2 regions of the Bacillus sp. SRL337 genome follow, and region 2 is predicted to be linked to the other one. Evidence: a T-box and tRNA genes for the amino acid it is inferred to sense, from the RefSeq annotation. Region 2 holds a T-box; the other holds one or more tRNA genes.
What was found. The T-box of region 2 lies ahead of tyrS (tyrosine--tRNA ligase). A T-box ahead of a tRNA ligase gene usually reads a tRNA of that ligase, here a tRNA-Tyr.
Positions count from the first base shown of each region.

Region 1: it has a tRNA-Tyr gene. The T-box ahead of tyrS (tyrosine--tRNA ligase) is inferred to sense a tRNA for this amino acid. The anticodon was not compared.

Region 1 is NZ_OZ481793.1:178,475-194,107, reverse strand. It holds gene AC4E8A_RS01040 (TetR/AcrR family transcriptional regulator) at 1-327, opposite strand, end outside; gene glmS (glutamine--fructose-6-phosphate transaminase (isomerizing)) at 603-2,405, opposite strand; gene glmM (phosphoglucosamine mutase) at 2,932-4,278, opposite strand; gene AC4E8A_RS01025 (CdaR family protein) at 4,314-5,549, opposite strand; gene cdaA (diadenylate cyclase CdaA) at 5,542-6,378, opposite strand; gene AC4E8A_RS01015 (zf-HC2 domain-containing protein) at 6,595-7,239, opposite strand; gene sigW (RNA polymerase sigma factor SigW) at 7,248-7,811, opposite strand; gene AC4E8A_RS01005 (aspartyl-phosphate phosphatase Spo0E family protein) at 7,979-8,137, shown strand; gene rocF (arginase) at 8,171-9,070, opposite strand; tRNA gene AC4E8A_RS00995 (tRNA-Lys) at 10,954-11,026, opposite strand; tRNA gene AC4E8A_RS00990 (tRNA-Gln) at 11,031-11,105, opposite strand; tRNA gene AC4E8A_RS00985 (tRNA-Tyr) at 11,171-11,254, opposite strand; tRNA gene AC4E8A_RS00980 (tRNA-Thr) at 11,262-11,337, opposite strand; tRNA gene AC4E8A_RS00975 (tRNA-Val) at 11,383-11,458, opposite strand; tRNA gene AC4E8A_RS00970 (tRNA-Glu) at 11,463-11,537, opposite strand; tRNA gene AC4E8A_RS00965 (tRNA-Thr) at 11,556-11,629, opposite strand; tRNA gene AC4E8A_RS00960 (tRNA-Asn) at 11,632-11,706, opposite strand; rRNA gene rrf (5S ribosomal RNA) at 11,714-11,830, opposite strand; rRNA gene AC4E8A_RS00950 (23S ribosomal RNA) at 12,095-15,030, opposite strand; rRNA gene AC4E8A_RS00945 (16S ribosomal RNA) at 15,355-15,633, opposite strand, start outside.
Region 2 is NZ_OZ481793.1:3,567,354-3,582,986, reverse strand. It holds gene AC4E8A_RS18115 (HD domain-containing protein) at 1-28, shown strand, start outside; gene AC4E8A_RS18110 (TGS domain-containing protein) at 258-1,166, shown strand; gene AC4E8A_RS18105 (acetoin utilization protein AcuC) at 1,336-2,517, opposite strand; gene AC4E8A_RS18100 (acetoin utilization AcuB family protein) at 2,514-3,161, opposite strand; gene AC4E8A_RS18095 (GNAT family N-acetyltransferase) at 3,189-3,821, opposite strand; gene acsA (acetate--CoA ligase) at 4,057-5,775, shown strand; gene AC4E8A_RS18085 (transglycosylase domain-containing protein) at 5,928-8,873, opposite strand; T-box leader at 9,071-9,288, shown strand; gene tyrS (tyrosine--tRNA ligase) at 9,522-10,784, shown strand; gene AC4E8A_RS18075 (TerC family protein) at 10,833-11,537, opposite strand; gene rpsD (30S ribosomal protein S4) at 12,038-12,640, opposite strand; gene AC4E8A_RS18065 (diguanylate cyclase domain-containing protein) at 13,100-14,995, shown strand; gene megL (methionine gamma-lyase) at 15,247-15,633, shown strand, end outside.

The DNA of each region.
Region 1 (15,633 bases), 1.3 Mb from region 2:
TAAGCCGATTGATAATCCTTCTTCACACTCTCTCGTGTCAAAAATGGCTGCTATATTATTCACATAAAATTCAAATGCATCAATAGCTGAATCTTTTCCGCTTAAATCCCTCTTGGCTCCCTCCAACAAAAGCACCTTCATCATAGAAACCGCTTCTAACGCAATCTCTTCCTTACCGTTAGGAAAATGATAATAGATAGAACCTTTTGGAGCACCACTCTCCTCAATAATCTGATTGAGCCCCGTTCCATTATATCCTTGCCGCTGAAACAGGCGTGTTGCACTCTTCAAGATGATTGCTTTTGTGTCTTGCTTATTATTCTTCATATCAAAACCCCTTAAAATTATAACAACCGGTCTACATTATCTTATTTAAAGTGGTTGTATGTCAATTTTTTGACCTGAATTTTTTATAAAAGGAAGCCTGGCCGAAAAACTTCAGGAGAAAAGTTTTCAAGAAAAAAATAAAAGGGGTAAAAATAAAGATTCCATATACAAAACATAAAATAACAAAAGAGACCTAAGCATTTTGCTTAGATCTCTTCCGGCTTATATTTGCCAATCTTATTATACCTTCTGACAAATTAGTTTATTGATTAGATTTATTCAACCGTAACTGATTTCGCAAGGTTACGCGGCTTATCCACATCACAGTCACGGTGAAGTGCTGCATAGTAAGAAATCAGCTGCAGTGGTATTACAGAGATAAGAGGTGTTAAAATTTCATTTACTTCTGGAATGACGAAACGGTCGTCTTCCTCTTGGAGTCCCTTCATTGAAATGATACAAGGATTAGCTCCACGCGCTGCTACTTCTTTCACATTTCCGCGGATTCCAAGGTTAACCGCTTCCTGTGTTGCAAGAGCGATAACCGGAGTGCCTTCTTCAATAAGGGCGATTGTTCCATGCTTCAACTCTCCGCCGGCAAAACCTTCAGCCTGGATGTAAGAAATCTCTTTCAGCTTAAGAGCTCCTTCCAGACCTACATAATAATCGAGGTGGCGTCCGATGAAGAAAGCGTTGCGTGTCGTTGCCAGATAATCACGGGCAATCGCTTCGAATTCTTCTTTCTCATCACAAAGAGCTTCCATTGCTGTTCCAACGATTCCAAGCTCATGGATCAAATCAAAGCTTGGCTTAATCCCTTTTGATCTGGCTGTTACATCAGCAAGAATGGAAAGGACTGCAATTTGAGCTGTATAGGCCTTTGTGGAAGCAACCGCAATCTCAGGCCCGGCATGCAGAAGCAATGTGTAATCCGCTTCGCGGGAAAGTGTAGAACCAGGTACGTTTGTAATTGTCAGGGATTTGTGTCCAAATTCCTTGATCTGTACAAGTACCGCACGGCTGTCCGCAGTTTCACCACTTTGAGAGATGAAGATGAATAAAGGTTTTTCAGACAGTAAAGGCATGTTATAGCTGAACTCACTTGCTACATGAACTTCCACTGGGATCTGTGCGATATTTTCAATGAACTGCTTGCCGACTAATCCAGCATGGTAGCTTGTTCCTGCCGCAATAATATAAATGCGGTCTGCATTGTTCATTGCTGAAAGGATATCTTCATTGATTTCAAGCTCTTGATCATCATTGCGGTAAGCACTGATGATTTTACGCATAACTGCCGGCTGCTCATCGATCTCTTTCAGCATGTAGTGCGGGTATGTTCCTTTTTCAATATCGCTGGCATCCAATTCTGCAGTGTAAGGCTCACGGGAAACTTCCTTGCCATCAAGGTCATGAATCGTCACTTTTTCTTTTGTAACGATAACTGTTTCCTTATCCATAAGCTCAACATACTGGTCTGTCACCTGAAGCATCGCCATTGCATCACTTGCAACAACATTGAAGTCATCTCCAAGCCCTACAAGCAGTGGACTCTTGTTCTTCGCCACAAAAATCGTCTCGTCGTTTTGATTATCAAGAAGGGCAATTGCATAAGACCCTTTAAGAAGCTTAAGCGTTGAACGGAATGCTTCTTCCACCGTTTTACCTTCGTTGACTAATTTCTCAATCAATAGAACAATGATTTCGGTGTCTGTGTCGCTTTTTAAAGTGACGCCTTCAAGATATTCACGTCTTAAAGCGGAGTAGTTCTCGATGACTCCATTATGAACAAGTGTGAAACGCTCTGAGATTGATTGATGAGGATGCGCGTTTACTTTGCTTGGAGGACCGTGGGTCGCCCAGCGCGTATGGCCGATACCTGTATTGGATAGGACAGTTTCATCCACATTATCACGAAGATCCGCAATGCGTCCTTTTTCTTTGAAGACATGGACCCCATCAGCATTTTTCACAGCGATTCCAGCTGAATCATAGCCACGGTACTCAAGCTTCTCAAGTCCTTTTAGTAAAATTTCTTTTGCATCATTATTTCCAATATATCCTACGATACCACACATAGTTTCTATTTCCTCCCTGATTAACGAGAAAGAGGGCAGGAAGCACGGGGGCCTCTTGCCCCCTTATCTCTGATTATAAGTTTTGCATTTCCTTTCTTTTGTCCACGGAGTTGCCTCGGTGATTTGAGAAAGAAATTGACGGCTCTGCTTTAAGCCGGAAGGCATCCGCCGAATCATCGATGAACCTCCACCTCGTCAACTAAACCATTCTCGGACACGGTTTAGTCCTGGCGCTTTTTGAATCTTGAATTAACCTCTATCCTCCTAAGTATCACTAAAATAGTTTCCGAATGCCCAAAAGGGAATCAAAAACAGGATAATCATACAATACCCCGAATGAATTCGTCAATAAAAATTTTTCAGCACGCACAAAAAAGCAGACAAAGCCATTTTGTAAAATGCTTACTTAATTTTCCCGACTCATAGTTGATTAAACCTTAGGTGCTGACAAAAAAAGAGGTATAGTAAGAAAATATGCATAAGAAGTCCCGAAGGTCCCTCTTATGCATACCCAATTCTTTTTTTGTTATTTTAATCCCATTTCTTCCTGCACCACTTGGGCAATTTCGTCTACATACTTATCGCACAATTCTACGGTAGGCGCCTCAGCCATGACCCTTACTAAAGGCTCCGTACCCGAAGGACGCACAAGGATTCTTCCATTGCCGTTCATTTCCGCTTCAACCTTCTCAATCACTTCTTTGACCTTGGCATTATCTGTTACATGATATTTATCTGTCACTCTGATATTGACCAATTTCTGCGGGAATTTTTGCATTTCACCTGCAAGTTCAGACAATGGTTTTCCTGTTAATTTCATAATATTGACTAATTGGATACCCGTTAACAAACCATCACCTGTAGTATTGTAGTCCAGGAAGATGATATGTCCGGACTGCTCACCGCCAAGGGAATAGTTGTTCTTTTTCATTTCTTCTACTACATAACGGTCTCCAACAGCCGTTTGGACACTCTTGATATCGCTTGACTCCATCCCTTTATGGAAACCAAGGTTACTCATGACAGTGGAAACCACTGTAGACTGCTTTAAACGGCCCTCGGATTTTAAATGCTTAGCACAGATAAACATGATTTGATCGCCGTCTACAATCTCACCGTTTTCATCGATTGCGATCAGGCGGTCTCCATCACCATCAAAGGCAAGGCCGACATCCGCGCCTTTTTCTTTCATCAGCTGCGCAAGTGCTTCAGGGTGAGTAGATCCTACTCCATCATTAATATTCAATCCGTTTGGAGAAGCTCCCATCGTGATAAGATCTGCATCGAGGTCAGCAAACAGATGCGGCGCCAATGAGGAGGTTGCGCCATGAGCGCAATCCAAGGCAATCGTCAGCCCTTCGAATTCCTCATCAACAGACTGTTTCAAATACTGAAGATATTTCTGTCCGCCTTCAAAGTAATCGCTGACTTGTCCTAAATCAGCGCCAATCGGGCGGGGCAGTGTATCTTCCTCCTCATCCAGAAGGTCCTCAATTTCTTTCTCTTGATCGTCCGAGAGCTTATATCCATCAGAGCCAAAGAACTTGATTCCATTATCCCCCACCGGGTTATGCGATGCAGAGATCATGACCCCTGCCTGTGCATCAAGGGCTTTAGTTAAATAGGCTACACCAGGAGTTGAAATGACTCCAAGGCGCATAACTTCAGCACCTATGGAAAGCAATCCGGCTACTAAGGCACCTTCCAGCATATGGCCGGAAATCCTCGTGTCACGCCCAATCAGGATTTTTGGCCTGTCAGCATCCTTGGTCAGCACATATCCGCCAAACCTTCCCAGTTTAAAAGCTAACTCTGGAGTCAACTCTGTATTAGCAATTCCTCTTACACCATCTGTCCCGAAATACTTTCCCATGATATCGCTCCTTAAGTGGGCTTAAAGATTAATAATTAAGCCGGTATTTTCTCTTGTATTTGGATTGTAACTTTTTTATTCGTCAGTTCCCATTCGATGTCTTCCGGACCCTCTGCTTCAAGTTCTATTTCATGTTCACCGGGGGCCAGTCCCGTTACATCTGCAAACAGCGAGAATGATTCAGTGTTCACGGTGTCGAGCTGCTCCTTAAAACCCGAAACGGTTATATCGACGCTGCCTAATTCAGGATCGATGAACTCGTACTCCATGTCCTCCTCTGCACCTTCAATCGTTATGGTATTTCCCATGACTGTCTTCTTTTCTACTTCCTTTAAATCTATCTTTACTTCCACTTCCCCAGGTGTGGTCTTGTTTACACCTTCAGGCAGTGTAAGCGGCACTTTAATGGTTGTATCTTTTTTCACATCGCTTAAGTCCACTTCTGCTGTCAATTCATTAATGGACTGCAGAAGAGCATCCCTTCCAAAAACCGTTACACTCTTCGGCTGGACTGTTATGGATTCCAATTCAAATCCTTCAGGAAGTTTCCCTTTTTGATTGACCGCCACTGTAACTTCTTTACTGGGATTTACAACCTCAATAGTCACATCGACGGTTTCCGGATCAATCGCAACATCCAGTTTATTATAATCCCTATCAAGTACTTGGACTCTTGCTTCCCTGGTAAGGGTTCCTTCAATGCCGCTGTCGACAGCCGGGGTGGCAACGACATAAGCAATCTGCTCTATGATATCCTTTGCACCGGTGATTTCCACCTGCTTCGGTTCTGCAGTTACACTTTCCACCTCAAACCCTTCTGCAAGAAAAGCTTCGTTGAATTCAGGCTCAACGGAGAATTCTTCAGTCACTTTCTCCTGGATGGAAACATTAGCAAAGGAAGGGTTCAGCTTGACTTGCAGTTTATCTGAAATTCCTTCAACCTTCAGCTGCACCTGATGATCTCCGATTCCCAGTTCATTCAGATCGGCATAAACATGGAAATCCCTTCGCTGTTTCGCGGACGTAACTAAATTCTTAGGTCCATCCAGCTCCACATTTACGGTTTCTGGAACTCCGCTGACAAACAGATTCTCACTATCATAGAAAACTTCGACAGGTATATTCTGAATGGTTTCTGTGTTCGCCTGCGGATTGCTGCTCTCACTTCTCTGCATCGCCATCTCGTCGAAGTTGACAGAAGCATAGAGGACAAAGGCCAAAAGCAATCCGACTATACGCATAAACCAGCGGCTTTCGAAGAATTTATCCATTGTCTCTCTTCCCCCTCCAGCTCCATTTTGTAGAGGAAGCATTTGCTTTATCCCCTATCAGCTCATGCTCGAGGATCAGTTTCAAGTCTTCGACTGAAACATTCCGCTTTAAATCACCGTTTATAGTAACCGAAATACTTCCTGTTTCTTCTGATACAACAATTGTAATACTATCCGTGACTTCACTGATTCCCAATGCTGCCCTGTGCCTCGTCCCAAGTTCTTTTGAAATGAACGGGCTTTCTGATAGCGGCAGGTAACACGCAGCTGCTGCAATCTTCCTCTTTTGCAGGATGACTGCACCATCATGAAGCGGTGTATTAGGAATGAAGATATTAATCAGCAATTCTGAAGAGATCTTGGATTGAATCGGAATACCGGTTTCTATGTATTCACTCAAGCCCGTTTCCCTTTCAATGGAGAGAAGTGCGCCTATCCTCCTCTTGGCCATGTAACTGACCGCCTTGCCAATCGCTTCGATCATATGGGCCTGCTCTTCTTCCTCATGATTTCCGCTCCTTGAGAACAGCCTTCCTCTGCCCAGCTGTTCAAGTGCCCGCCGAAGTTCCGGCTGAAAAATGATGATAATGGCAAGGATTCCCCAGTCAATGGCCTGATCGACCAAAGACCTCAACGTATCCAAACCCAGCAGACCGCTCAGCACCCGTACGATGATGATGACAAAAATACCTTTCAACAACTGAACGGCTTTTGTCCCTTTGATTAGCATTATTAATTTGTAGATGACAAACCATACCAGGAGTATGTCTACGATGTCCGAGGCATAATCCAGTACGGAATAATTTGAGTAAACATCAAAAAACGGCATATAGTATCCTCCAATAGAAGTGATCTAAAGGGATAGCCGTGAAACTGGCTATGTAATTAGTAACTTTATTATTATATCACAAAGAGTATTGACATACTGAATAATAAAAAAAGTGGAAATAACAAAAGCACTCGGATAATATACACGCATAAGCTCCGATTACTATTAAAAAAGGACTGTCCAAGGAAATTCCCCTTAAACAAGCCCTTCTTTTTCTTATACACCCTCAGGTTGTTTCTCAAACCAATTCAGAGTGTCTTTGACCCCTTTTTTCATCTGATACCATAACCATTCAAAAGCCGCATCTATCTCTTTGATTTCACCGGTAACACTTCCGGCAGATGCCATATATTGGTTTCCGTTAATGACGGTTATGTCTCCATTGACCTGGCCTTCAATTTTAACATCACCATTCTTTACAGTGATATTCCCATCGATTACTTTTCCTTCAGGGACGATGACCGTATGATCTTTTACAATCAAATCGGGCTGTTTAGTAAAGGAAAACTCGTCACTTTGGTTCCAAGAGGAAAAAAGGCTGCCGACCATCAGGACAAAAAACAGAGACGCCGCTGTCAATAAAGGATGATGCCTCAGCCAGCGCTGAGCCCCTACCTTCTTCTTTTCCTTTGGGAGACTGGCCATAACTTTGCTCGTGAAATCCGAAGGTGCCTGTATATGTGATGTGCTTTGCACAAGTGCTATTGATTTTTTCATTTCATGGAAAAATTGCTGACATTCTTCACACCTTTGAAGATGTTCTTTCAATTTTCTTTCGTGTTCTTGTGAAATTTCTTCATCTAAATATTCGTGGATATATTCTTCATATTCTAAAGAACAACAAGATTTCAAAGGCTTCACACCCTTTCCTACATGTTTCTTAATTGTTTTCTGAGAGCTTCCCGCCCTCTATGTATTCTCGTTTTCACCGTACCCAACGGCAGATCCAGGATCTCACTGATTTCCTGAAGTGATAATTCATCAATATACTTCAGGACAATGACCGACCTGTATTTATCAGGAAGTTTCAAAATCTGTCGTTGGATTTCTGCCTGAAGTTCCATTTCTTCCACTTCTTCTTCCGGCAGCTGTCCATCTGCGGCGATTTGAGAATACATTGTTAATCCATCTGTCCCTGTGACTTCGGCATCAAGATAATAATCCGGTTTCTTTTTCCTGATTCTATCGATGCAGAGATTTGTCGCGATCCGGTAAAGCCATGTGGAAAACTTCCGCTTCTGATTAAACGTATGGATATTGACATAAGCCCTTATGAAAGCCTCTTGTGCAATATCCTCAGCTTCATGGCGGTTACCTAACATACGGAAACAAATCTGGAACACTTTATCTTTATAAAGTTCGATAACCTCAGCAAATGCATCTTGATCGCCTTTCAGCACCTGCTTAATTCTTTTATTGACTAGCGCATCCATTTTATACCTCCGCTCTATGCGGCTATACATGTATACGAACGTATAGCAAAAAAGGTTTCAATTTTTTTCATCTACTCTATCCTAACAAATTTTAGAAAAGAAATGTTTAGAATTTTTTATTTAAGGGTATAAAAGGACTAAATAAGTCCGGAAACGAGGTAATTAGTGTGGGGAGAGCTGAATTACTTAAACAAATTGAGGAACACCGAAGCCGAATGGTAAAATTGGCACTGCAATCGTCCTTTGCAAATGAACATGTCGTCCAAATCAGTTGTGAGCTTGACCACTTGTTAAATACCTTTCACCATAAGACAGAGAATCATTAAAAGCAGCTTCCCGGAGGAGCTGCTTTTATTGTTTTATAGTAATTTTTCGCCGAATAGGGAACCCATAAGGGCAACAGCAACCGATGCGGTTCTGTTCTTATCGTCCAGAATCGGGTTAACTTCTACAAATTCTGCAGATGTAATGAGATTTGATTCAGCCAGCATTTCCATCGCCAAATGGCTTTCACGGTAACTGATCCCGCCTAATACCGGTGTTCCCACACCAGGTGCATCACTTGGGTCTAAACCGTCCAGGTCGAGTGACAGGTGAACGCCATCGGTTTTCTCCTTCAAGTAGCTGATTGCCTCCTCCATCACCTTCGTCATGCCCATGCGATCGACTTCATGCATTGTAAACACTTTGATTCCGCGATCCTTGATCAATTCCCTCTCACCTTCATCCAAGGAGCGTGCCCCAATGATGACGATGTTTTCAGGCTTTACCTTAGGAGAATAGCCGCCAATACCGGTCAGGCTTTCATCGCCGATTCCTAAAGATACAGCAAGCGGCATCCCATGGATATTGCCTGATGGCGAAGTGTCGCTTGTATTTAGATCACCATGTGCGTCATACCAGATGACACCAAGATTCTCATAGTGTTTGGAAACCCCGGCAAGCGTCCCGATGGCAATGCTGTGATCTCCACCAAGCACAAGCGGGAAGTCATTACTTGCAATGACCTCATCCACTTTATCCCCAAGCTTCTGATTCCCCTCCGCAACCGCTTTCAAATTTCTCAATGTTGAATCTGAGGTATGTACTCTTTCAGGCTGGGCGATTTCAATGTTCCCCAAGTCATTAATCGTATGGCCAAGTCTCTCTAACCTCTCTGCCACTCCCGCATAACGGATTGCACTTGGTCCCATATCTACACCACGGCGCATCTGCCCCAAATCCATAGGCACGCCAATAATTGAAATATTCTTCTTCATACCAGTTCCTCCTCATCCTTTACTACCTCCATTGTAACGAACAAAACCAAAATGACTCAACCGGACAAGATAGTGTATATATATTCAAAAGCGGAAGCGGGCGTTAAGCGCCGTACGGATTGGAGGGCTTTCGTATGAGATAAAGGAAACACGAAGTGCGGCAGCGATTCGATGTTGACTTATCGCAAGGAGAGAGACCGAAATCCGCTAGGCGCTGCCCGCTGGAGCTGGACGGATCAAAAGCGGAGGGAGCCTGCCCAGCGGCGTACAAACTGGACCGCCTCCGCATGAGATAAAGGAAACACGAAGAGCGGCAGCGATTCGATGTTGACTTATCGCAAGGAGGAGGAGGGAAGTTTGCTAGCCGTTAGGCTCCCGGAGCTGGACGGATCAAAAGAGGAAGCGGGCGTTAAGCGCCGTACGGATTGGAGGGCTTTCGTATGAGATAAAGGAAACACGAAGAGCGTTAGCGATTCGATGTTGGCTTATCGCAAGGAGAGAGACCGAAATCCGCTAGGCGCTGCCCGCTGGAGCTGGATGGATCAAAAGCGGAGGGAGCCTGCCCAGCGGCGTTCAAACTGGACCGCCTCCGCATGAGATAAAGGAATCACGAAGAGCGGCAGCGATTCGATGTTGACTTATCGCAAGGAGAGAGACCGAAATCCGCTAGGCGCTGCCCGCTGGAGCTGGACGGATCAAAAGCGGAGGGAGCCTGCCCAGCGGCGTTCAAACTGGACCGCCTCCGCATGAGATAAAGGAATCACGAAGAGCGGCAGCGATTCGATGTTGACTTATCGCAAGGAGAGAGACCGAAATCCGCTAGGCGCTGCCCGCTGGAGCTGGACGGATCAAAAGCGGAAGCGGGCGTTAAGCGCCGTACGGATTGGAGGGCTTTCGTATGAGATAAAGGAAACACGAAGTGCGGCAGCGATTCGATGTTGACTTATCTATAAAAAGCGGAAAAGACCTGTTCAGCTGCGTACGGACTGGACTGACTCAGTATGAGATAACCGAAATACAACGAACAGAGTGAGTTGATGTTGACTTATCGCAAGAAGGAGTCGGGAAGTACGCCAGCAGCTAGGCCTTGAAGCTGGATTCGCATGGAGGAGGAGGGATAAGGCAGGCCTTCTCCATTATTCACCCCATTACAAACCAACTCTCCTTCTATAATAGGGTGTTTCTCCGCTATTCACCCCATTACAGACCAACTCTCCTTCTATAATAGGGTGTTTCTCCGCTATTCACCCCATTACAAACCAACTCTCCTTCTATAATAGGGTGTTTCTCCGCTATTCACCCCATTACAAACCAACTCTCCTTCTATAGTAGGGTGTTTCTTCGCTATTCACCCCATTACAAACTAACTCTCCTTCTATAATAGGGTGTTTCTCCACTAATCACCCCATTACAAACTAACTCTCCTTCTATAGTAGGGTGTTTCTCCGCTATTCACCCCATTACAAACCAACTCTCCTTCTATAATAGGGTGTTTCTCCGCTATTCACCCCATTACAAACCAACTCTCCTTCTATAGTAGGGTGTTTCTTCGCTATTCACCCCATTACAAACTAACTCTCCTTCTATAATAGGGTGTTTCTCCACTAATCACCCCATTACAAACTAACTCTCCTTCTATAGTAGGGTGTTTCTCCGCTATTCACCCCATTACAAACCAACTCTCCTTCTATAGTAGGGTGTTTCTTCGCTATTCACCCCATTACAAACTAACTCTCCTTCTATAATATTGTTTTCCTTCATTAAGCAATTCACAAATGACTGAACCGCTTTTTGAGGTGTTCCATCTGACAGTCTGGGCATCAGGAACAATAACTGAACACAAAAAAAGCTTCCAGACATAAGTCTGGAAGCTTTTTTTGTGATGAGCCATGAAGGATTCGAACCTTCGACCCTCTGATTAAAAGTCAGATGCTCTACCAACTGAGCTAATGGCTCACAATGGCTGGGCTAGCTGGATTCGAACCAACGCATGTCGCAGTCAAAGTGCGATGCCTTACCGCTTGGCTATAGCCCAATATCAGCGAAAATAAAAAGGACATTCATTAACATGTCCATTTTCTGCTCTATGTATTCAAGAAATGGTGGAGGGGGGCAGATTCGAACTGCCGAACCCGAAGGAGCGGATTTACAGTCCGCCGCGTTTAGCCACTTCGCTACCCCTCCAAATGAGTGGTGCCGGCAAGAGGACTTGAACCCCCAACCTACTGATTACAAGTCAGTTGCTCTACCAGTTGAGCTACACCGGCACTAATTTGAAAATGTTTATATTTTATTAAGTTGTGACAAAATCATGGTGGAGGATGACGGGATCGAACCGCCGACCCTCTGCTTGTAAGGCAGATGCTCTCCCAGCTGAGCTAATCCTCCGTAATGGTGACCCGTACGGGATTCGAACCCGTGTTACCGCCGTGAAAGGGCGGTGTCTTAACCGCTTGACCAACGGGCCGATTTTATAAAACTAGTAAGCTTCCAACCGGGCTCGAACCGGTGACCTCTTCCTTACCATGGAAGTGCTCTACCTGACTGAGCTATGGAAGCAATGGCTCCGCAGGCAGGACTCGAACCTGCGACCGATCGGTTAACAGCCGATAGCTCTACCACTGAGCTACTGCGGAACGAAAAGCCTGGCGACGTCCTACTCTCACAGGGGGAGATCCCCCAACTACCATCGGCGCTGAAGAGCTTAACTTCCGTGTTCGGCATGGGAACGGGTGTGACCTCTTCGCCTTAGTCACCAGACAATTATTGCTTGTAAATTGAAAGGACAGATTTATTATAACAAGATTTTTTATAAAATCAAGTGTTTTTTAAATTGTTCTCTCAAAACTAGATAAAGGTCATGAAGAATCAGAAAGGATTCCGAGTTTCGCTATTTTGCAATCCAGCTCCGGCGGCTAGAAGCTCGGGGTCATTAGCCATCAATCAGCCGAGGGCGAAGAACACCCTCATCTGCTTGCTGTCTAATGCCTGTCGCTTCTGGTCAAGCCGCCTGTGCTTTTTAACGTGGTTAAGTCCTCGATCGATTAGTATCTGTCAGCTGCACGTGTCGCCACGCTTCCACCTCAGACCTATCTACCTGATCATCTTTCAGGGATCTTACTCACATAAAGTGATGGGAAATCTCATCTCGAGGGGGGCTTCATGCTTAGATGCTTTCAGCACTTATCCCTTCCGCACATAGCTACCCAGCGATGCCTTTGGCAAGACAACTGGTACACCAGCGGTGCGTCCATCCCGGTCCTCTCGTACTAAGGACAGCTCCTCTCAAATTTCCTGCGCCCACGACGGATAGGGACCGAACTGTCTCACGACGTTCTGAACCCAGCTCGCGTACCGCTTTAATGGGCGAACAGCCCAACCCTTGGGACCGACTACAGCCCCAGGATGCGATGAGCCGACATCGAGGTGCCAAACCTCCCCGTCGATGTGGACTCTTGGGGGAGATAAGCCTGTTATCCCCGGGGTAGCTTTTATCCGTTGAGCGATGGCCCTTCCATGCGGAACCACCGGATCACTAAGCCCGACTTTCGTCCCTGCTCGACTTGTAGGTCTCGCAGTCAAGCTCCCTTGTGCCTTTACACTCTGCGAATGATTTCCAACCATTCTGAGGGAACCTTTGGGCGCCTCCGTTACTCTTTAGGAGGCGACCGCCCCAGTCAAACTGCCCACCTGACACTGTCTCCCACCCCGATCAGGGGCGCGGGTTAGAAGTTCAACACAGCCAGGGTAGTATCCCACCAGCGCCTCCACCGAAGCTGGCGCTCCGGTTTCCAAGGCTCCTACCTATCCTGTACAAGCTGTGCCAAAATTCAATATCAGGCTACAGTAAAGCTCCACGGGGTCTTTCCGTCCTGTCGCGGGTAACCTGCATCTTCACAGGTACTATAATTTCACCGAGTCTCTCGTTGAGACAGTGCCCAGATCGTTGCGCCTTTCGTGCGGGTCGGAACTTACCCGACAAGGAATTTCGCTACCTTAGGACCGTTATAGTTACGGCCGCCGTTTACTGGGGCTTCGGTTCGCACCTTCGCTTGCGCTAAGCACTCCCCTTAACCTTCCAGCACCGGGCAGGCGTCAGCCCCTATACTTCGCCTTACGGCTTCGCAGAGACCTGTGTTTTTGCTAAACAGTCGCCTGGGCCTATTCACTGCGGCTCTCTCGGGCTTGCACCCTACCAGAGCACCCCTTCTCCCGAAGTTACGGGGTCATTTTGCCGAGTTCCTTAACGAGAGTTCTCTCGCTCACCTTAGGATTCTCTCCTCGCCTACCTGTGTCGGTTTGCGGTACGGGCACCTTTTTCCTCGCTAGAGGCTTTTCTTGGCAGTGTGGAATCAGGAACTTCGGTACTATATTTCCCTCGCTGTCACAGCTCAGCCTTTATGGTGACGGGATTTGCCTCATCACCAGCCTAACTGCTTAGACGCGCATATCCAACAGCGCGCTTACCCTATCCTCCTGCGTCCCCCCATCACTCAAACGGAAAAGAGGTGGTACAGGAATATCAACCTGTTATCCATCGCCTACGCCTTTCGGCCTCGGCTTAGGTCCCGACTAACCCTGAGCGGACGAGCCTTCCTCAGGAAACCTTAGGCATTCGGTGGACAGGATTCTCACCTGTCTTTCGCTACTCATACCGGCATTCTCACTTCTAAGCGCTCCACCAGTCCTTACGGTCCAGCTTCTCAGCCCTTAGAACGCTCTCCTACCACTGACACCAAATGGTGTCAATCCACAGCTTCGGTGATACGTTTAGCCCCGGTACATTTTCGGCGCAGAGTCACTCGACCAGTGAGCTATTACGCACTCTTTAAATGGTGGCTGCTTCTAAGCCAACATCCTGGTTGTCTAAGCAACTCCACATCCTTTTCCACTTAACGTATACTTTGGGACCTTAGCTGGTGGTCTGGGCTGTTTCCCTTTCGACTACGGATCTTATCACTCGCAGTCTGACTCCCATGGATAAGTCTTTGGCATTCGGAGTTTGTCTGAATTCGGTAACCCGATGAGGGCCCCTAGTCCAAACAGTGCTCTACCTCCAAGACTCTTACTACATGAGGCTAGCCCTAAAGCTATTTCGGAGAGAACCAGCTATCTCCAAGTTCGATTGGAATTTCTCCGCTACCCACACCTCATCCCCGCACTTTTCAACGTGCGTGGGTTCGGGCCTCCATTCAGTGTTACCTGAACTTCACCCTGGACATGGGTAGATCACCTGGTTTCGGGTCTACGACCACATACTCATTCGCCCTATTCAGACTCGCTTTCGCTGCGGCTCCGTCTTTCCGACTTAACCTTGCATGGGATCGTAACTCGCCGGTTCATTCTACAAAAGGCACGCCATCACCCGTTAACGGGCTCTGACTACTTGTAGGCACACGGTTTCAGGTTCTATTTCACTCCCCTTCCGGGGTGCTTTTCACCTTTCCCTCACGGTACTGGTTCACTATCGGTCACTAGGGAGTATTTAGCCTTGGGAGATGGTCCTCCCAGCTTCCGACGGGATTTCTCGTGTCCCGCCGTACTCAGGATCCACTCAAGAGGGAACGAAGTTTCGACTACAGGGTTGTTACCTTCTGTGACGAGCCTTTCCAGACTTCTTCGTCTACTTCATTCCTTTGTAACTCCGTATAGAGTGTCCTACAACCCCAAGAGGCAAGCCTCTTGGTTTGGGCTAATCCCGTTTCGCTCGCCGCTACTCAGGGAATCGCGTTTGCTTTCTCTTCCTCCGGGTACTTAGATGTTTCAGTTCCCCGGGTCTGCCTTCCATACTCTATGTATTCAAGTATGGATACTGCACCATTACGTGCAGCGGGTTCCCCCATTCGGAAATCTCCGGATCAAAGCTTACTTACAGCTCCCCGAAGCATATCGGTGTTAGTCCCGTCCTTCATCGGCTCCTAGTGCCAAGGCATCCACCGTGCGCCCTTTCTAACTTAACCATCGGCGAACGATAAGCTTCGGATTGCGGCGTTGCCTTCGTTTCTTCCGCTGCTCATGTACGGTAAGGTACACTCCGCTGCTCAGAAACACGGGCGCCTTGCACTCCTCGCTTCTCCTTCACCTTAGTTTAAAACAATATCTCATAAGAGATATCCTAAAATGGCGAATTCTCGGTTCTTTCTTGACTTTCTTCATGACTATCTTTATCTAGTTTTCAAAGAACAATGTTTGATGGTGGATTTGTTTGCTTTCGCAAAAAATCTTATTGAACCATCAAAACTGAACAAAACAAAATCAACGCGTCACGTCTCATATATCCTTAGAAAGGAGGTGATCCAGCCGCACCTTCCGATACGGCTACCTTGTTACGACTTCACCCCAATCATCTGTCCCACCTTAGGCGGCTGGCTCCAAAAGGTTACCTCACCGACTTCGGGTGTTACAAACTCTCGTGGTGTGACGGGCGGTGTGTACAAGGCCCGGGAACGTATTCACCGCGGCATGCTGATCCGCGATTACTAGCGATTCCAGCTTCATGCAGGCGAGTTGCAGCCTGCAATCCGAACTGAGAACGGTTTTATGGGATTTGCTAAACCTCGCGG
Region 2 (15,633 bases):
AGGCTCTTTTCGTAAACTTTGTTGCTAGTTGATAATAATTCCGAAAGATAGTGGAGTAATGAACCGGAAAATCCCTGTTTAGCAAGAGAGAAAAGAGCTTCTCTCTTCGTTCAGAGCGAAAACCTTAGTATGCAGGGGAAAAATCCGGATTTTGGGATTTTTCTGGAAGCAACAATATATGCGAAAACAGCCTAGTTAAAACAGCTGATAGACTTCATAATATGAGGACACTACAAATAAAAAAAGTAGAGAAGAGAGTGTCTTATGCTAATGAAACGTTAATCTTTTTCTCTCCTCTATGTGAAAGATTAGGTCTGTATGATATGCAATATGAACTTGAAGATTTGGCTTTTCAACACCTCGATCCCCATAAATATAAGAGTGTCAAGAAGCTTAAAGAGAACTATGGAAATATTTTCTTAAGTATATTTCGCTTTTGCGAAAAAGAGATAGTAACCAATAATCCAATGAATATAAAATTGGACTGGCACTCAGCACCCATCTACGTTTCTTATTCAATGCTCCAAGAGGGGAAGCTTCTTCCCGAGCTATTCACCATTCAGATCATCACAGCCACCCAACTAAGCTGTTACACACAACTAGGAATCATCCATAGTTTGTTCCAACCCATCCCCAACCGATTCAGAGATGAAATTACAAGTCAGAGAAATCGATTCAATCGCCATTTAAATACTTCGGTGCTGATGGATGATGTCGAAGTCCGCTTTCTTATCAAAACGACGGAAGAAAATCTTTTTACCCTGCTCAATAATTCAACTGATAAGGAAATCGAAATGCTCAGCAGGGAATTGTTAAGAGATTCGGTTGAGGCTGTCAAAGCTGTTTCGGGCAATCCCATAGAATTCTATGAATTGATATCATTTGAATTGCTCCAAAATGATATTACTGTCTACACCCGGGAAATGAATGCGATCACGTTACCTGAGGGCTCTACTGTACTGGATTTTGCTTACTTTTTAGATCCTATCTCAGCATCCAGGATGGTCATGGCAAAAATAAATGGTAAAGAAAAGCAACTAAAAACAAAGTTAGAGGATATGGATATTGTTGAATGGTGGATTGAAGACCAGGAAACGGTGAATGAGGAATGGTTAAACCATGTTTCAACCTGCAAAGCGATTAAGGAAATCAACGGGAAGCTGTGATCTTACATCCGAATGCAGGCACTAACTGTAAGTGAATGGAGATAAGAACGTGAATCATATACAACTACAAGCACCATTTTAAACACATTTGGTCAAAAAAACAAACATTCCTGGTAATTCAACAATGCGAAAAAGACTCGTTACTGAACTTGCGAGTCTTTTTCGTTTTCTATTGGGCAGAAGATTTTTTATTCCCCTGCTGCTGGCGCAGTTGATATAGTGCTTTTTCAACAGTCTGCGAGTTCTTCTCCGTAATTTCAGGCTTCCGGGGAATGGCAGGATAGATTCCAGGAGGATCATCCCAGCTTACCGGAAGCGTTACAGGTGCCTTTCCCTTCCATCGTTCTGTCCAGGTTTTCGGAAAATGCGGAAGGCTGGCATTTCGCTGTGCCATTTCCATCCAAAGAAGGCTCCATGCGCGGGGCACCACCCGCCAAATGTCGTATCCGCCTCCGCCTACAGCGATCCACCGTCCGTCACAGTATTGATGGGCCAGTTCATGGGTGATTTTCGGAATCTCCTGATAAATCTTCATGGTGGAAGACAGGTGTGTGAGCGGGTCAAAGTAATGAGCATCGGTACCATTTTGCGATAAGATGACGTCCGGCTTGAAAAACTTGATGACTTCCCTGAAGGTTGTTTCATAGGCATGAAGCCAGGATTCATCCTCTGTAAAGGCATCGAGCGGAATATTAAAAGAATATCCATACCCCTTTCCATGTCCACGTTCATTGATATTCCCTGTGCCGGGAAAAAGATATCGTCCGGTTTCATGGATGGAAAGGGTGCATACATCCGGATCATCATAGAATGACCATTGGACACCGTCTCCATGATGGGCGTCTGTATCAATATACAGAACCCGGGCATTATACTTTTCCTGCATGTATTTGATTGCTACCGAGCTGTCATTATAAATGCAGAATCCTGAAGCCTTACCCTTGAAACCATGGTGCAAGCCTCCGCCAAAATGAGCAGCGTGTTTCGATGTTCCACCCATCACACAATCTACAGCGGTCAATGTACCTCCCACCATAAGGGCGCTGGCGTCGTGCATGCCTTTAAAGATGGGGGTATCTTCAGTCCCGATTCCATAGCTTTCGGCTTTATCAGCAGGCAGCCCTCCGTTTCCAGCTGTTTTGACAGCGCTTACGAAAGAAGGGTCATGAATCAAATGAAGTTCTTCATCGGTCGCCATTCTAGGTTGCACGATATCATCTTCATCCAAGGCTCCTGCTTCTTTCAGCAGATCGATGGTCAGCTTAAGCCTGAATTGATTAAACGGGTGATTCTCGGAAAAACGGTATTCCAATAGCTTATCAGAGTAAACAAATAAAGCTTCCTTTGTCATGATGGCATACCGGGCATGTTTGGCCAAAGGACTTCATACCCTTCTTTCTTTAAATCATCAATGACGGACATCGGATTGATCGTTCTCACTCTGAAGACAAGGATTTTATATCTTTCATCATTTTTATCAGGATAGACAAGCACACTGTGTATGTTTGCATTATGGTTGCGGATAATACCGGCGACCTCATATAGCACCCCAGAGCGGTTTTCCACTTTCACCTCAATTTGAGATCCAGGCTGGTGTGCCCCTGTCAATTGAATCAATGTGTATAGCAGATCGGTCTCCGTGATGATACCGACCAATTTATTTTCTTTTACAATCGGCAGGCAGCCAATGTGATGTTCATAAAAGAGGGCCGCTGCTTCTTCGACAAAATCGAGAGGATGCCCTGTTATGACGTCTGTTTTCATGATCAGTTTTAAAGGATTTTGAAGTTCTTCAGCAGCCCTATCCTTTTGGAAAATGGAAGGGGTCCCGTCCTTTACATCCCTGTCACTGACAATGCCGATTACCTTCAAGTTGTCGTCGATAATGGGAATGTGCCTGATTTTTTTTTCGCGAAGAGTCTTGATTGCCTGCTCTATAGTATCATCTGCTCTTAGTGTCTCTACATGTGTTTTCATGATTTCTTCTACTATCATGGTTTTCCATCCCCTTTGAGAGAGTCATTAATACATATAGCGGTTCATGAATCTTAATCTGTCAAACTGCTGGATAGAGTCACTTTCGATTCTCTTTCCAATCCTGGCCATCAGGCAGTTGGCTGGATGCGAACTGATTTCAGGGTCATCCGTCGCATAATATTCCAATCCGCCTGCGTTCATCATCTTTTCCATGACTTTCCGGTATTCCCAGACATTAAGGCCGGTGCCTTTTAAATCCCAATGCCAGTAATATTCAGTTGTGATGATAATATAATCTTCCATGGCGTCGTCCATCATCGAAACCCTCAGCAGGTTCTTGCCGACTGAAGCCCCCCTGAACTTTGGGATGACTTCGATTGCCCCAAGCTCGATCAGTTCTTCCATATTTCCCTGTGACCATCGCTCAAGAGGGTCAGGATACAGATATGTAACATAGCCGACTATGACGTTATCTTCCCTTGCTATGATAATGCGCCCTTCCGTCAGTTCGGCTATCTCGACTATGGCCTTATGCTGCTTTTCCGGCAAGCGGAAAGCCGTTAAATCCTCATGGAACTCTAAATCTATCAATTCATTGACAGGGACAGGCCCTTCAATAATGATATTTCCTTTTGGTGTTTTGAGTTCCATTGCATTATACGTTTTTTGGTGGTTCATTTTGTCACCGCCTCAAAATAATATACATGGTCATTATGACACAAAACTTGCAGACAAAACAGAACGACCAAGCGCTCTATTATAGCCTTTTTGTGAATTTTTTCATATTGGGATAGCCCTTTACATACCCTTATTATAACAAAAACCAATAAACGGACAATTTTTAAAATTGAGAAAAATAGATTTTTGTACTATAATAATATAGTAAATTCTTACATAGGGAGGAATCGCTCGCATGAAGTTGGAAGCGCTGCCAGTAACTCAAGGAAACTATAATCTTTCCAGTTATGAAGATACGTATAAGAATTTCGATTGGGATGAAATCCAGAAGAATTTTTCATGGAATCAAACAGGACGTGTAAATATTGCGCATGAAGCGATTGACAGGCACGCTGAGTCATTCAGAAAAAACAAAGTAGCCCTATATTATACTGACGACATCAGAGATGAAAAGTATACCTTTCGGGAAATGAAAAACCTTACGAATAAAGCAGGGAATGTCTTGAAAACCTATGGTGATGTAGAGAAAGGCGACAGGGTGTTCATCTTTATGCCAAGATCGCCGGAACTATACTTTACCGTTCTTGGAGCCCTGAAATTAGGTGCGATTGTCGGGCCTTTATTTGAAGCATTCATGGAGGGGGCCGTCAGAGACCGTCTTGAAGACAGCGGAGCAAAGGTTCTTGTGACGACTCCAGAATTGCTTGACAGGGTTCCTGTTGATGAACTGCCTGCTCTTGAACATGTATTACTCGTCGGGCAAGATGTAGAGGAAAAAGGGAAATACGTCGATTTCATGAACCGGTTTGAAGAGGCAAGCGATAAGCTTGATATAGAATGGGTTGATTTAACGGACGGAATGATCCTTCATTATACTTCCGGGTCTACCGGAAAGCCCAAGGGTGTCCTTCATGTCCATAACGCCATGCTTCAGCATTATCAGACAGCGAAATGGGTCCTCGACCTTCAGGAAGAGGATGTCTATTGGTGTACAGCCGATCCGGGCTGGGTGACCGGTACATCCTACGGGATATTTGGCCCATGGCTTACTGGGGCATCAAACATCATTGCGGGCGGAAGATTCAAGCCGGAGAAATGGTATAATACCATTCAGAAATACGGGGTTACCGTTTGGTACAGCGCACCTACTGCCTTCCGGATGCTGATGGGGGCAGGGGACGAGGTTGTGAAGCAATTTGATTTGAGCAGCCTGAGACATATCCTTAGTGTCGGGGAGCCGCTGAATCCTGAGGTTATCCGCTGGGGAATGAAAGTGTTCAACCATCGCATCCATGATACATGGTGGATGACAGAAACGGGTGGACAGGTTATTTGCAATTACCCTTGCATGGAAATCAAGCCGGGCTCCATGGGGAAACCAATCCCTGGCATCAAGGCAGCGATTGTCGATGATCAGGGAAATGAACTTCCACCATATCGAATGGGGAACCTTGCCATCAAGCGCGGCTGGCCGTCCATGATGAATGCCATCTGGAAAAATGAACAGAAATATGATTCCTACTTCATGCCTGGTGACTGGTATGTTTCCGGGGATTCCGCCTATATGGATGAAGATGGATACTTCTGGTTCCAAGGCCGTATCGATGATGTCATCATGACATCGGGTGAAAGGGTAGGGCCATTTGAAGTGGAAAGCAAACTGGTTGAACATCCGGCTGTAGCAGAGGCTGGTGTTATCGGAAAACCAGACCCGGTCCGCGGGGAAATCATAAAAGCATTCGTTGCCCTGCGCGAAGGATATGAAGTAACGGATGAACTGAAAGAAGAAATCCGCCAATTTGTGAAAAAAGGCTTGGCTGCCCATGCAGCACCAAGAGAAATCGAGTTCAAGGATAAACTTCCGAAAACACGCAGCGGTAAAATTATGAGGCGCGTGTTGAAAGCTTGGGAGCTTGACCTTCCGACTGGTGACCTTTCTACAATGGAAGATTAATAAATATTTAGAACCGCTCAGGGTGTCTGGGTGGTTTTTTGAGTCACCATCCTTTAGCGCTTTAGCGTGACCGGGGACAGTCCCCCGCCACGCTAAAGCGCTAAAGGACAAAAGAGGTGATCCGCTTAGGCGGATCACCTCTTTTTCATCAACTATCCTTGGTCATTGCCATTTCCGCCGCCTGGACCGGAGCCGGAATCACTGGCTCCGCTGTCGTTTCCAGAATCAGCGCTGCCGCCACCTTCTCCTGAACCAGTACCACCATTCGAACTGCCGGTGTCCGGTTTTGGTTGCTCAGGTTTTTCTGGTTTTGGCTTTTCCTCTTTAGAAGGCTTTGGTTCTTTCTTTTCTTCTCCGATAAGTACGGTGTTTGATTTTCCGGATTGTTTTCCGGCTACATCTACCGCAACGACGTAGTACTCTCCGTTACCAAGAGAAGCAACGAGGTCTGAATCAGATTTAACGCTTGCCACTTTTTGGCCGCTTACTGTGAAGACCCTGTAGCCGACAACATCGTTGCTGGCTGATGCAGTCCAGGTCACTTTATTTCCGGAAGCACTTGCTTTGACCGTTCCAGGAGCTGCACCGTCGTCTTCAATTTTATTTTCAGCGACAAGGATGTTTTTGTATCTTTCTTCGTCAGCTGGAATCAACTGGCGGGGATCTGCCTTGAGTCCGTTCAGAACACTCTCAACAAAATCAGGATTTAATATGACTCCCGGCTGAGAGAACTCTGCAGGAGTAGAGTCAAGAGCCAGATACTTCTTGCCGTTCACCATGACATACCGGCTGCTGAGAAGACTGTCATCTGTCTTGCTTGGCACATACTTTGCATTGAATAAATCGCTTTTCACTAAACCAGCCTGGCTGCAGGCCTCAGAAGGCAGCAAACCTGAAATTCCACAGAAGGATCTTGTCACGATACCCTCTGGAGATTGGAATGCTGCATCGGGATCAATCAGGTCCGGTGCTAGATCGTGAGCATCATTCAGCAGATAAGACCATAAGCGAATATTTCTCAACCCATAGTGCCCATAGGTTTCCATCGCTCTGTACATGGATTGCGGGTCGTCATATCCGAACCACGTACCGAACGTAATGCTTGGATTGGAAGCGATGAACCAGTGGTCCTTGTAATCCTGTGTAGTTCCTGATTTCCCTGCCCAGTCGGAAGAGAAGGTAAGGAATTTCTTAGCATAGCGTCCGGTTCCGGCATAGTGATCAAGAGTATCCCTCATCATATCTATGGTCAGATAAGCAGTCTGCGGACTGAATACATCCACAGGATCTATTTCATGCTGATATATGGTATTGCCATCTTTGTCTACGATTTTTTCGATCATGTAGGCATCGACGAACTTTCCGCCATTGGCGAATGTTGTATAAGCATTTGTATTTTCCTCTAGTGTAACTCCGCGTTCCATGCCGCCAAGGGATAGGGAATAGTTTTCTTTCTCCCGGCTGGTCAGCGTTGAGAAGCCCATTTTTTCAAGGAACTGGATAGGCTGTTTATCAAAAATCTTTGTATATAACCGGGCCGCAGGAATGTTCAAGGATTCAGCCAGCGCATATCTGGCTGGTATTAGCCCGTTATAGTTAAATGAGTAGTTCTGCGGAGACCACATGACGCCATTACCAGCCATGATGGACATTTCAACGTCCGGCAGTGGAGAACCAGGCCCGATTTCCCCGAATTCCAATGCCGGTCCATAGACAAGCAGCGGTTTCATTGTCGATCCATTCTGGCGGATGGACTGAGTTGCATGGTTCAGCTGCTCCTGCTTGAAATCTCGCCCGCCGACGAAGCTGATGATTCTGCCAGATTTGTTTTCAATCATGATGGCGCCGACCTGGACAGGATTTGGAACTTCTACTTCTTCTCCTGTTTCGGAGTCGACATCTGTACTAGTAAGTTCTGGTCCATACATTTCATATGCATCTTTCGTTTTTTGCATACTGTCATAAATTTCTTTATTAATTGTAGAGTGGATATGATAGCCCCGCTGTCTCATTTCACGGTCAGCGAGTGTCGTATATTTTTCATATAACTCATCGTTGTTGGCCAGGTCATCTTCGGAGTAACCGTCTTTTTCAGCCAGGATCTTTGAGATGATTTCCTTGCCGCGGCTTTCAATTTCAGCAGTAAGCCAAGGATAGTTGTCATTAATTGAAGGCTTAGGTCCTATGAAATCTTTCGAAATATCATAGTTAGAGGCCGTTTGATATTCTTCTTCGGTTATATAGCCTTCTTCAAACATTCGGTAAAGAACTGTCTGCATCCGGGAAAGCCCCGGTTCCAGGTTCTCTTTTAATTTTCCCCCGTTTGTAAAAGGAGTGTAAGCAAAAGGTGCTTGTGGAAGCCCTGCAATAAAGGCTGCCTGGGGCAGTGAAAGGTCCTTCGGTTCTACCCCGAATACCCCTTTTGCAGCAGATTTGACTCCGGCGATGTTTCTCCCGGAAGAGTTACGCCCGAGTGTGGCTACATTCAAATAGGCTTCAAGGATCTCATCTTTTTCAAAGAAGCGTTCGAGTCTCATTGCCAAAAGGATTTCTTTTGCCTTTCTGTCAAAGGATACTTCGTTTGTGAGTATTTGATTTTTGATCAGCTGCTGTGTAAGTGTACTTCCGCCTGTTTGGGAAGCGGAATTCGTGAATTCCTGTACGATGGCACGAAGGATCGCCTTGGGGACAACGCCATTATGCTCTTTAAAATACTCATCTTCTGTTGCAATCAGAGCGTTCACCAGGTCTTCCGGTACTTCATCGATACTTACTTCTTCACGCTCTAAATCGGTCCTCATTTTTCCGAGATAGACATCGTTCGCAAAGTAGAGCTGTGAGGTTTCTTCGTAGTTGTAAATATCCTGCTTCATGTTGTCATAAGGGCGGATGGGTTCTTCTTTTACCAAGGAAGCAAAGTAACCCGCCCCGACGCCGCCAGCGAAAGCTGTACCCAGAACGGCCACCACAATTAATATCAATAATAAATTCCAAAGAACTCCATAGGTGATCCGGGCACGTTTTAAAAATCTATTGTTAGTAAAAAACTTGATGACAGGTTCTAGTCGCTGCAGCAAAGATTGAAATTTTTCCTTCATATGTACACTCCCCCTAAAATCATCTATATTATAGCATAATTCGACGATTGAAAGGTTATAATAAGGAAATTTCAAAGGTATATAATGGAAAGCTGGAAGGGCGGTTTATTACGTAAAAGAAGGACCTTTCCGGAAATCAAATTGACAAAAGGGATGAAACTATGATAAAAAAAGTATAACTGAGAAATTTTCATAACGATATTGCTTCGACAGGAATAAGTAGTCCCGTTATCCCTATTAAAGAGAGTCAGTGGCTGGTGGAAACTGACATACATAACGTGATGAATTACCTCCTTGAGCTTTTGCTGTGAACGTCTTTGGTCGATTAGCAGCAAACGGGAAAACCGTTACACTATCAAGTGAAGGATACTTGTGTCCTTAAGTTGGGTGGTACCGCGTAATAAACGTCCCTGCATCGGCAGGGGCGTTTTTTTATTGTTTGCATATTAATTGGATGTAACAGGACATCTTGTTTGATGAGCTATTCACGTCCGACTCCCGGCCCTAATCCCTTCGCATCCTCAGCGGATCCCAAGCAAGTGAAAGAACATATTTTCGCTGATCTGTCTTTTGGATGTCGGCTGGCCATGGAACACGCTTGTATTATTGAAAATTTCTGCCTTATAAAAAATCAGGAGGAAGATAAAAATGGAATTACTAAAAGATTTAGATTGGCGCGGCATAACGTATCAGCAGACAGATGAAGAGGGACTGAAAGCTCTTTTAGATAAAGAAAAAATCTCTATCTATTGTGGAATCGATCCTACGGCAGACAGCATGCATATCGGCCATTTGCTGCCATTCCTTACATTAAGGCGCTTTCAAAACCAAGGCCATCGCCCGCTGGTACTGGTAGGAGGAGCTACCGGTCTGATTGGAGATCCAAGCGGTAAAAGCGAAGAACGAAAACTGCAGACGGTTGAATCCATTCAGCATAACGTGGAAAGCATCAAGAGCCAGCTTCAAAGCATCTTTGATTTCGAAGGGGAAAATGGCGCGGTCATGGTCAATAACTTCGACTGGATCGGACCGATGGATATGGTGACATTCCTTCGGGACTTTGGAAAGCATATCGGAGTCAACTATATGCTTGCAAAGGATACCATTGCTTCCCGTCTTGAAACAGGAATCTCCTACACGGAATTCACGTACACGATCCTGCAGGCAATGGACTTTAACCACCTGTATGAAAACTACAACTGCAAGCTTCAAATCGGGGGAAGCGATCAATGGGGCAACATTACAACAGGGCTTGAATTGATCAGACGCACAAGGGAAGAAGAGTCAAAAGCATTTGGATTCACGATTCCGCTTGTCACAAAAGCAGACGGGTCTAAATTCGGTAAAACAGAAAGCGGTGCAATCTGGCTTGACCCTGAAAAAACATCACCGTATGAATTCTACCAATTCTGGATCAACACAGCGGATGCTGATGTCGTTAAGTACCTAAAATACTTTACTTTCCTTTCAAAAGAAGAAATCGAAGCTTTAGCGGAAGCGGTTGAAACAGAACCTCACCTTCGAAAAGCACAAAAAGCATTAGCGGAACAAATGACGAAAATGATCCATGGGGAAGAATCCCTCGCACAGGCGATCAAGATCACGGAAGCGCTATTCAGCGGCAACATCAAGGAATTGTCTTCTGACGAAATCAAGCAAGGCTTCAAGGATGTTCCATCTTTTACACAGCCTAAAGACGAGGAAGTCAATTTAGTCGACCTTCTCGTGAACACTAAAATCGCTCCTTCTAAAAGACAGGCGAGAGAAGATATCGGCAACGGGGCGATCTACATCAACGGTGACCGCACGACAGACCTTCAGCATGTAATGTCAGAATCCGACCGCATCGACGGACAGTTCACCATCATCCGCAGAGGGAAAAAGAAATATTTCATGGTCCAATACTCATAAGAATCATATAAAAAGAGGTGCTTCCCGGAAGCGCCTCTTTTTAGTGAATTAATGAGCTTGTACACTATTTTGTTTCTTGTTCGTCATGAAACCTGCACCCAGAACGACAATCGTCAGTGCGGCAATAATCAGGTATGAGTAAGGACTATGTGAAAGATGCACCAGATTTAAGAATTGCTTGTCCTCCATGACCATTTCCCCGGCCGTCCACGCCAGTATGCCCGAACCGATGTAGGCGATCCAGCGGAACCTCTCCAGAAGTTTAACAATCGCTTTTGAACCGAAAATCATGATCGGGATGCTGACCAATACACCAAGGGCAATCAATCCGAGATGGCCATGGGCAGCACCGGCCACCGCCACCACATTATCAAGGCTCATAACCGCGTCAGCAATTATGATGGTCATAATTGCCTGGCTAAGGCCTGTATGAGCTTTAATGTTCGCTTCTTCCTCTTCCTCTACAAGTACCTTATAAGCGATCCATAAGAGCAAAATTCCTCCGATCAAGTGGACATAAGGAATTTGAAGCAGGTACACAATTACGGCTGCAAACAGAATGCGAAGGACCACTGCGCCACCCGTACCATAGAAGATTGCCTTGTTCTGCAAATCCTTTGGAAGGTTTTTTGTGGCCATCGCAATAACGATTGCATTATCACCAGACAGAATAATATCAATCGCAATAATTTTTAACAGGGCAAGAATCGCTCCTGAAGAAATGATGAATCCTGTGGAAAACAGAAAGTCCATAACCTGTTCCTCCTTTTTAATCTAAGAAAATGATCTAAGGTTTTATAAAAAATATCAACCTTACTATTATAACATATTAGGGATGAGAGAATTAGTATAAAGAGGAGGATAGGCATCTTATCTGATTAGCGGTGATTCGGACAAAAAAACAGTTCCCTGGAGCGTGATGTCCGAAATGGAATGGGCTTCACTTAAAAAGTAAGGAAGAGAGTGATTTTGTCTGAAAATGTCTGACGCGACGTGTGAAGCGAGGGAGGGACATCAAAACAGGAAATGAAAGATGGTGTATGCCGCATGGGCAGCGAGGGTTGTAAAAAGCCCAAAAACCAATACACTCAATTCAAAACACCAGACTATCCTGTTCTATAACGATTGAGTGCAGTTACTTGGCACCGTTGACCGGATGCAAACCGCGAATTTTTATAAACTCGATTCCAAGAAATTTTTTTGAAAAACACAAAATAAAAACCCTTCCCCAAAAGGGAAAGGGTTCAGGAAGATTAACGAGAGTAGAACTCAACGATAAGAGCTTCGTTAATTTCAGCCGGAAGTTCAGAACGCTCAGCTAAGCGAGTGAATGAACCTTCAAGCTTGTCAGCATCGAAAGTCAAGAAGTCAGGAACAAAGCTGTTCACTTCAAGAGCTTCTTTGATGATGTCAAGGTTGCGGGATTTTTCACGAACACCGATTGTTTGGCCAGCAGACAGACGGTAAGATGGGATATCTACGCGAGATCCATCAACAGTGATGTGTCCGTGGTTAACAAGTTGGCGTGCTTGACGGCGTGTACGAGCCAAACCAAGACGATAAACAACGTTATCAAGGCGGGCTTCAAGAAGTGCCATGAAGTTTTCACCATGTTTACCTTGCATTTTTCCTGCTCTGTCAAATAGGTTACGGAATTGACGCTCAGTCACTCCATACATATGACGAAGCTTTTGCTTCTCTTGTAATTGTAAACCATATTCAGAGATTTTTTTGCGTTGGTTAGGACCGTGTTGTCCAGGAGCGTAAGGACGCTTTTCTAATTCTTTACCTGTACCGCTTAGAGAGATTCCAAGACGGCGGGATAATTTCCAGCTAGGGCCAGTATAACGAGCCATTGAAGACTCCTCCTTCGTGTTTTTATTTTGTTGTAAAATAAAAACCGTGTGTGAATTAACAATCATGAGTATTATGTTTTCATGTACCTTCGCTCCAGCAGCAGAGAGTTACAAGATACACCTCATTCGCGAGGAACAAAATACAGCATAAAGGACTTCACATAGGCTGCTTTATTTTACACAAAAACCATTATATGTTTTTACCGGGGCTAAGTCAAGGGCAGATCCAAATTTCGAAAGATTTTTTAAAAGCCCTCTTTTATAAAAACTAGGGAATTTAGAATATTACATAGGAATCATCTGAATCTTTGTGATATAATTTACTTGATGGAATTGAAAGGGAATATCTGCTTTTTTCATCATTATCCGTGCAGCCAATATCTTGGTTTCAGGGATAATGATGAACCGTTGGGATATAAAAGGAATCTATCAGGAAAGCGAAGATAAGAGGGACATATTATGGTGAATAATGATCGGATCGATACGCAGGTAATCGGGTTGGATAGAACAGGCCAAATCTTCCTGAATAACTATAAAGCTCGTTTGTTCGATTTAGTGAATGAGGAGTTCAATGAGGGGGAGAGCCGCTGCAGCGATTGCATTTCTGCTTGGGCAGGGGTTGTACAAACTGCGTTGGAGGCTGAGGAAGTTGTTTATTATCAAAGGACAGAGAACAGCTATCAGCTTACTGACAGCCTTTCTTTGGGAAAATATCCGATCACTGTTTTTGCCGAAACAATAGACCTCATGTTTGAAGGGACAGAGGATGGAATTGTGGAAAGAGTCGGGACAGGCTCCGTCATTGGCGAATTTGACCTTGCTTTCCAGCTGTCGGACCACTCACAAAACCCATTGGGGGTTTTACTTGCTTCCGGTCTGAAGTCAGAGATTTCCCGTAACTTCCTTCGAAGCTTTGCCGATTATAGTGCAGCCTATTTGAAGAAGATGCACTACTTCAACCAGGTTGTAGAAGAGGAGCATCGTTACCGGGAACTTTTTAAGGTGAACGAAACGTTCCACTCTTCAATGGATATCAATATTTTGCTCGGACAGATTATCAGTACGTTGACCAGGGTATTTCCCGATTATGATTTCCACTTGCTCCTTTCCAATGACAATGATAAAAATCATGGAAACCTGCCAATCAGGAACTTCGATTATGATAGTGTCAACACAGCAGCCATGCAGGCTTTTGTTAATGGAACCATTGAGTCGGAATTTCAGTATACAGAAGATAAGCTGACTCTTTATGCGCCGTTGAAAGGGAAGCAGGGTGTATATGGGGTGCTTGAGGTCATCACGTTCAATCAGTTCAGATTTCCGGACAACCATCGGGAATTCATCCGTCTACTGGCATACACAGCTGGGAACGCACTGGAGAATGCCAAGCTTTATCAGCAGTCCAGAAGGCTAATATCAGATCTTCAGCTGATCAATGAAACATCGCACAGGTTGAACTCTAATTTAAGGATGACCGAAACACTGACGTTCTTAAAAAAACAAATTAAACGATCGTTTCACGCTTCTTCAATCGGATTCATATTTGTTGATGAAAGAGAAGAGTCCAGCGTTCTACCGGAAAGCTCTGCTTTTTTTCACAGCTTCGAGGGAGCTTCTTATATTCATTATGTAAAACGCAAGATCTTCAAGGAAAAAGAAGCCATTTTTATAGGAGATATCAGTGGAAAGTTTGGCAAAGAGTTATCTTATCTTTCGCTGATGGCTGTTCCAATGGTCCAAAACGGCTCCATCATCGGGTTTTGCATTGTCCTGCATCAGGAACCTTATTCTTTTTCGTTTGACATGTACAAATTGCTGCAGTCGTTCATCCATCATTCCACATTGGCGCTGACGAATTCCATGCTTCGTGAAAAGTTGGAGGAACTTGTGGTAACGGACCATTTAACCCAGCTTTACTCCAGGAGTTTCCTGGATGGAGAGATGGTCAGGGCCATGAGGGAAGATGAACAGGGAGTGCTGATCCTGATGGATATTGATGACTTCAAGAAAGTCAATGATAACTATGGACATCAAACGGGCGATGAAGTGTTGATCCAGGTTGCCAAAACCATCATGGAGGAGTCGAAAGGCATCGGCTTTGCTGCCAGATGGGGCGGGGAGGAACTCGCTGTTTACCTTTTTCAGAAGGATTTGAAGGCAGGCACTGATTTCGGAAGCCGTATCGTCAACGTTATCCCGCAAAAGACCAGCCCCTCGGTGACTGTATCCTGTGGTGTATCACATTGGATAAGAGGGCGGGAAGATCATGTGAAGGATCTGGTGAAAAGAGCAGATGCCTCCATGTACCATGCTAAAAACAGTGGAAAGAACCAGATGGCGAATATATTACTCTAATGATACAGGCCTTGAAACGTACATTGTTTCAAGGTCTTCTTTTTTTGGAATTCATACTGGGAAACACAAATCCGCCTCCGTGTAAACGCTTTCTTTTTTGAAGGAAATGTCATATGCTATAAGTGAATTGTTATGAGATCACAAGGCTGGCCGATAGGATGGAAAAATCGCGCCGGAGAGACCCTGTACTAATGGGATAGATAAGATACAACTGCTTATAAGTTCGGATTAGATAACAGGAGGAGAAAGAAATGAAGAAGGATTATGAAAGATTTGAAACAAAAGTCATTCACGAAGGGTACAACTCAGTTGAATATAACGACAGTTTAGCACCGCCTCTCTATCAATCTTCCACTTTTACTTTTAAAGATGCCCAGCAGGGGGAACGACGATTTGCTGGGGAGGAAGGCGGATATATATATTCCCGTCTAGGAAACCCTACCGTTTCCATGCTGGAAGAGCGGATGGCGTCACTTGAAAATGGTGAATCAGCTCTAGCCTTTGGTTCTGGGATGGCCGCGGTATCTTCTGTCCTTCTGTTCATGACAAAAGCAAATGATCATGTACTCTGTTCCCAAGGAGTATACGGATGCACATTCGGTTTGCTGAACCTTATGGAAGAAAAGTACAATATCACT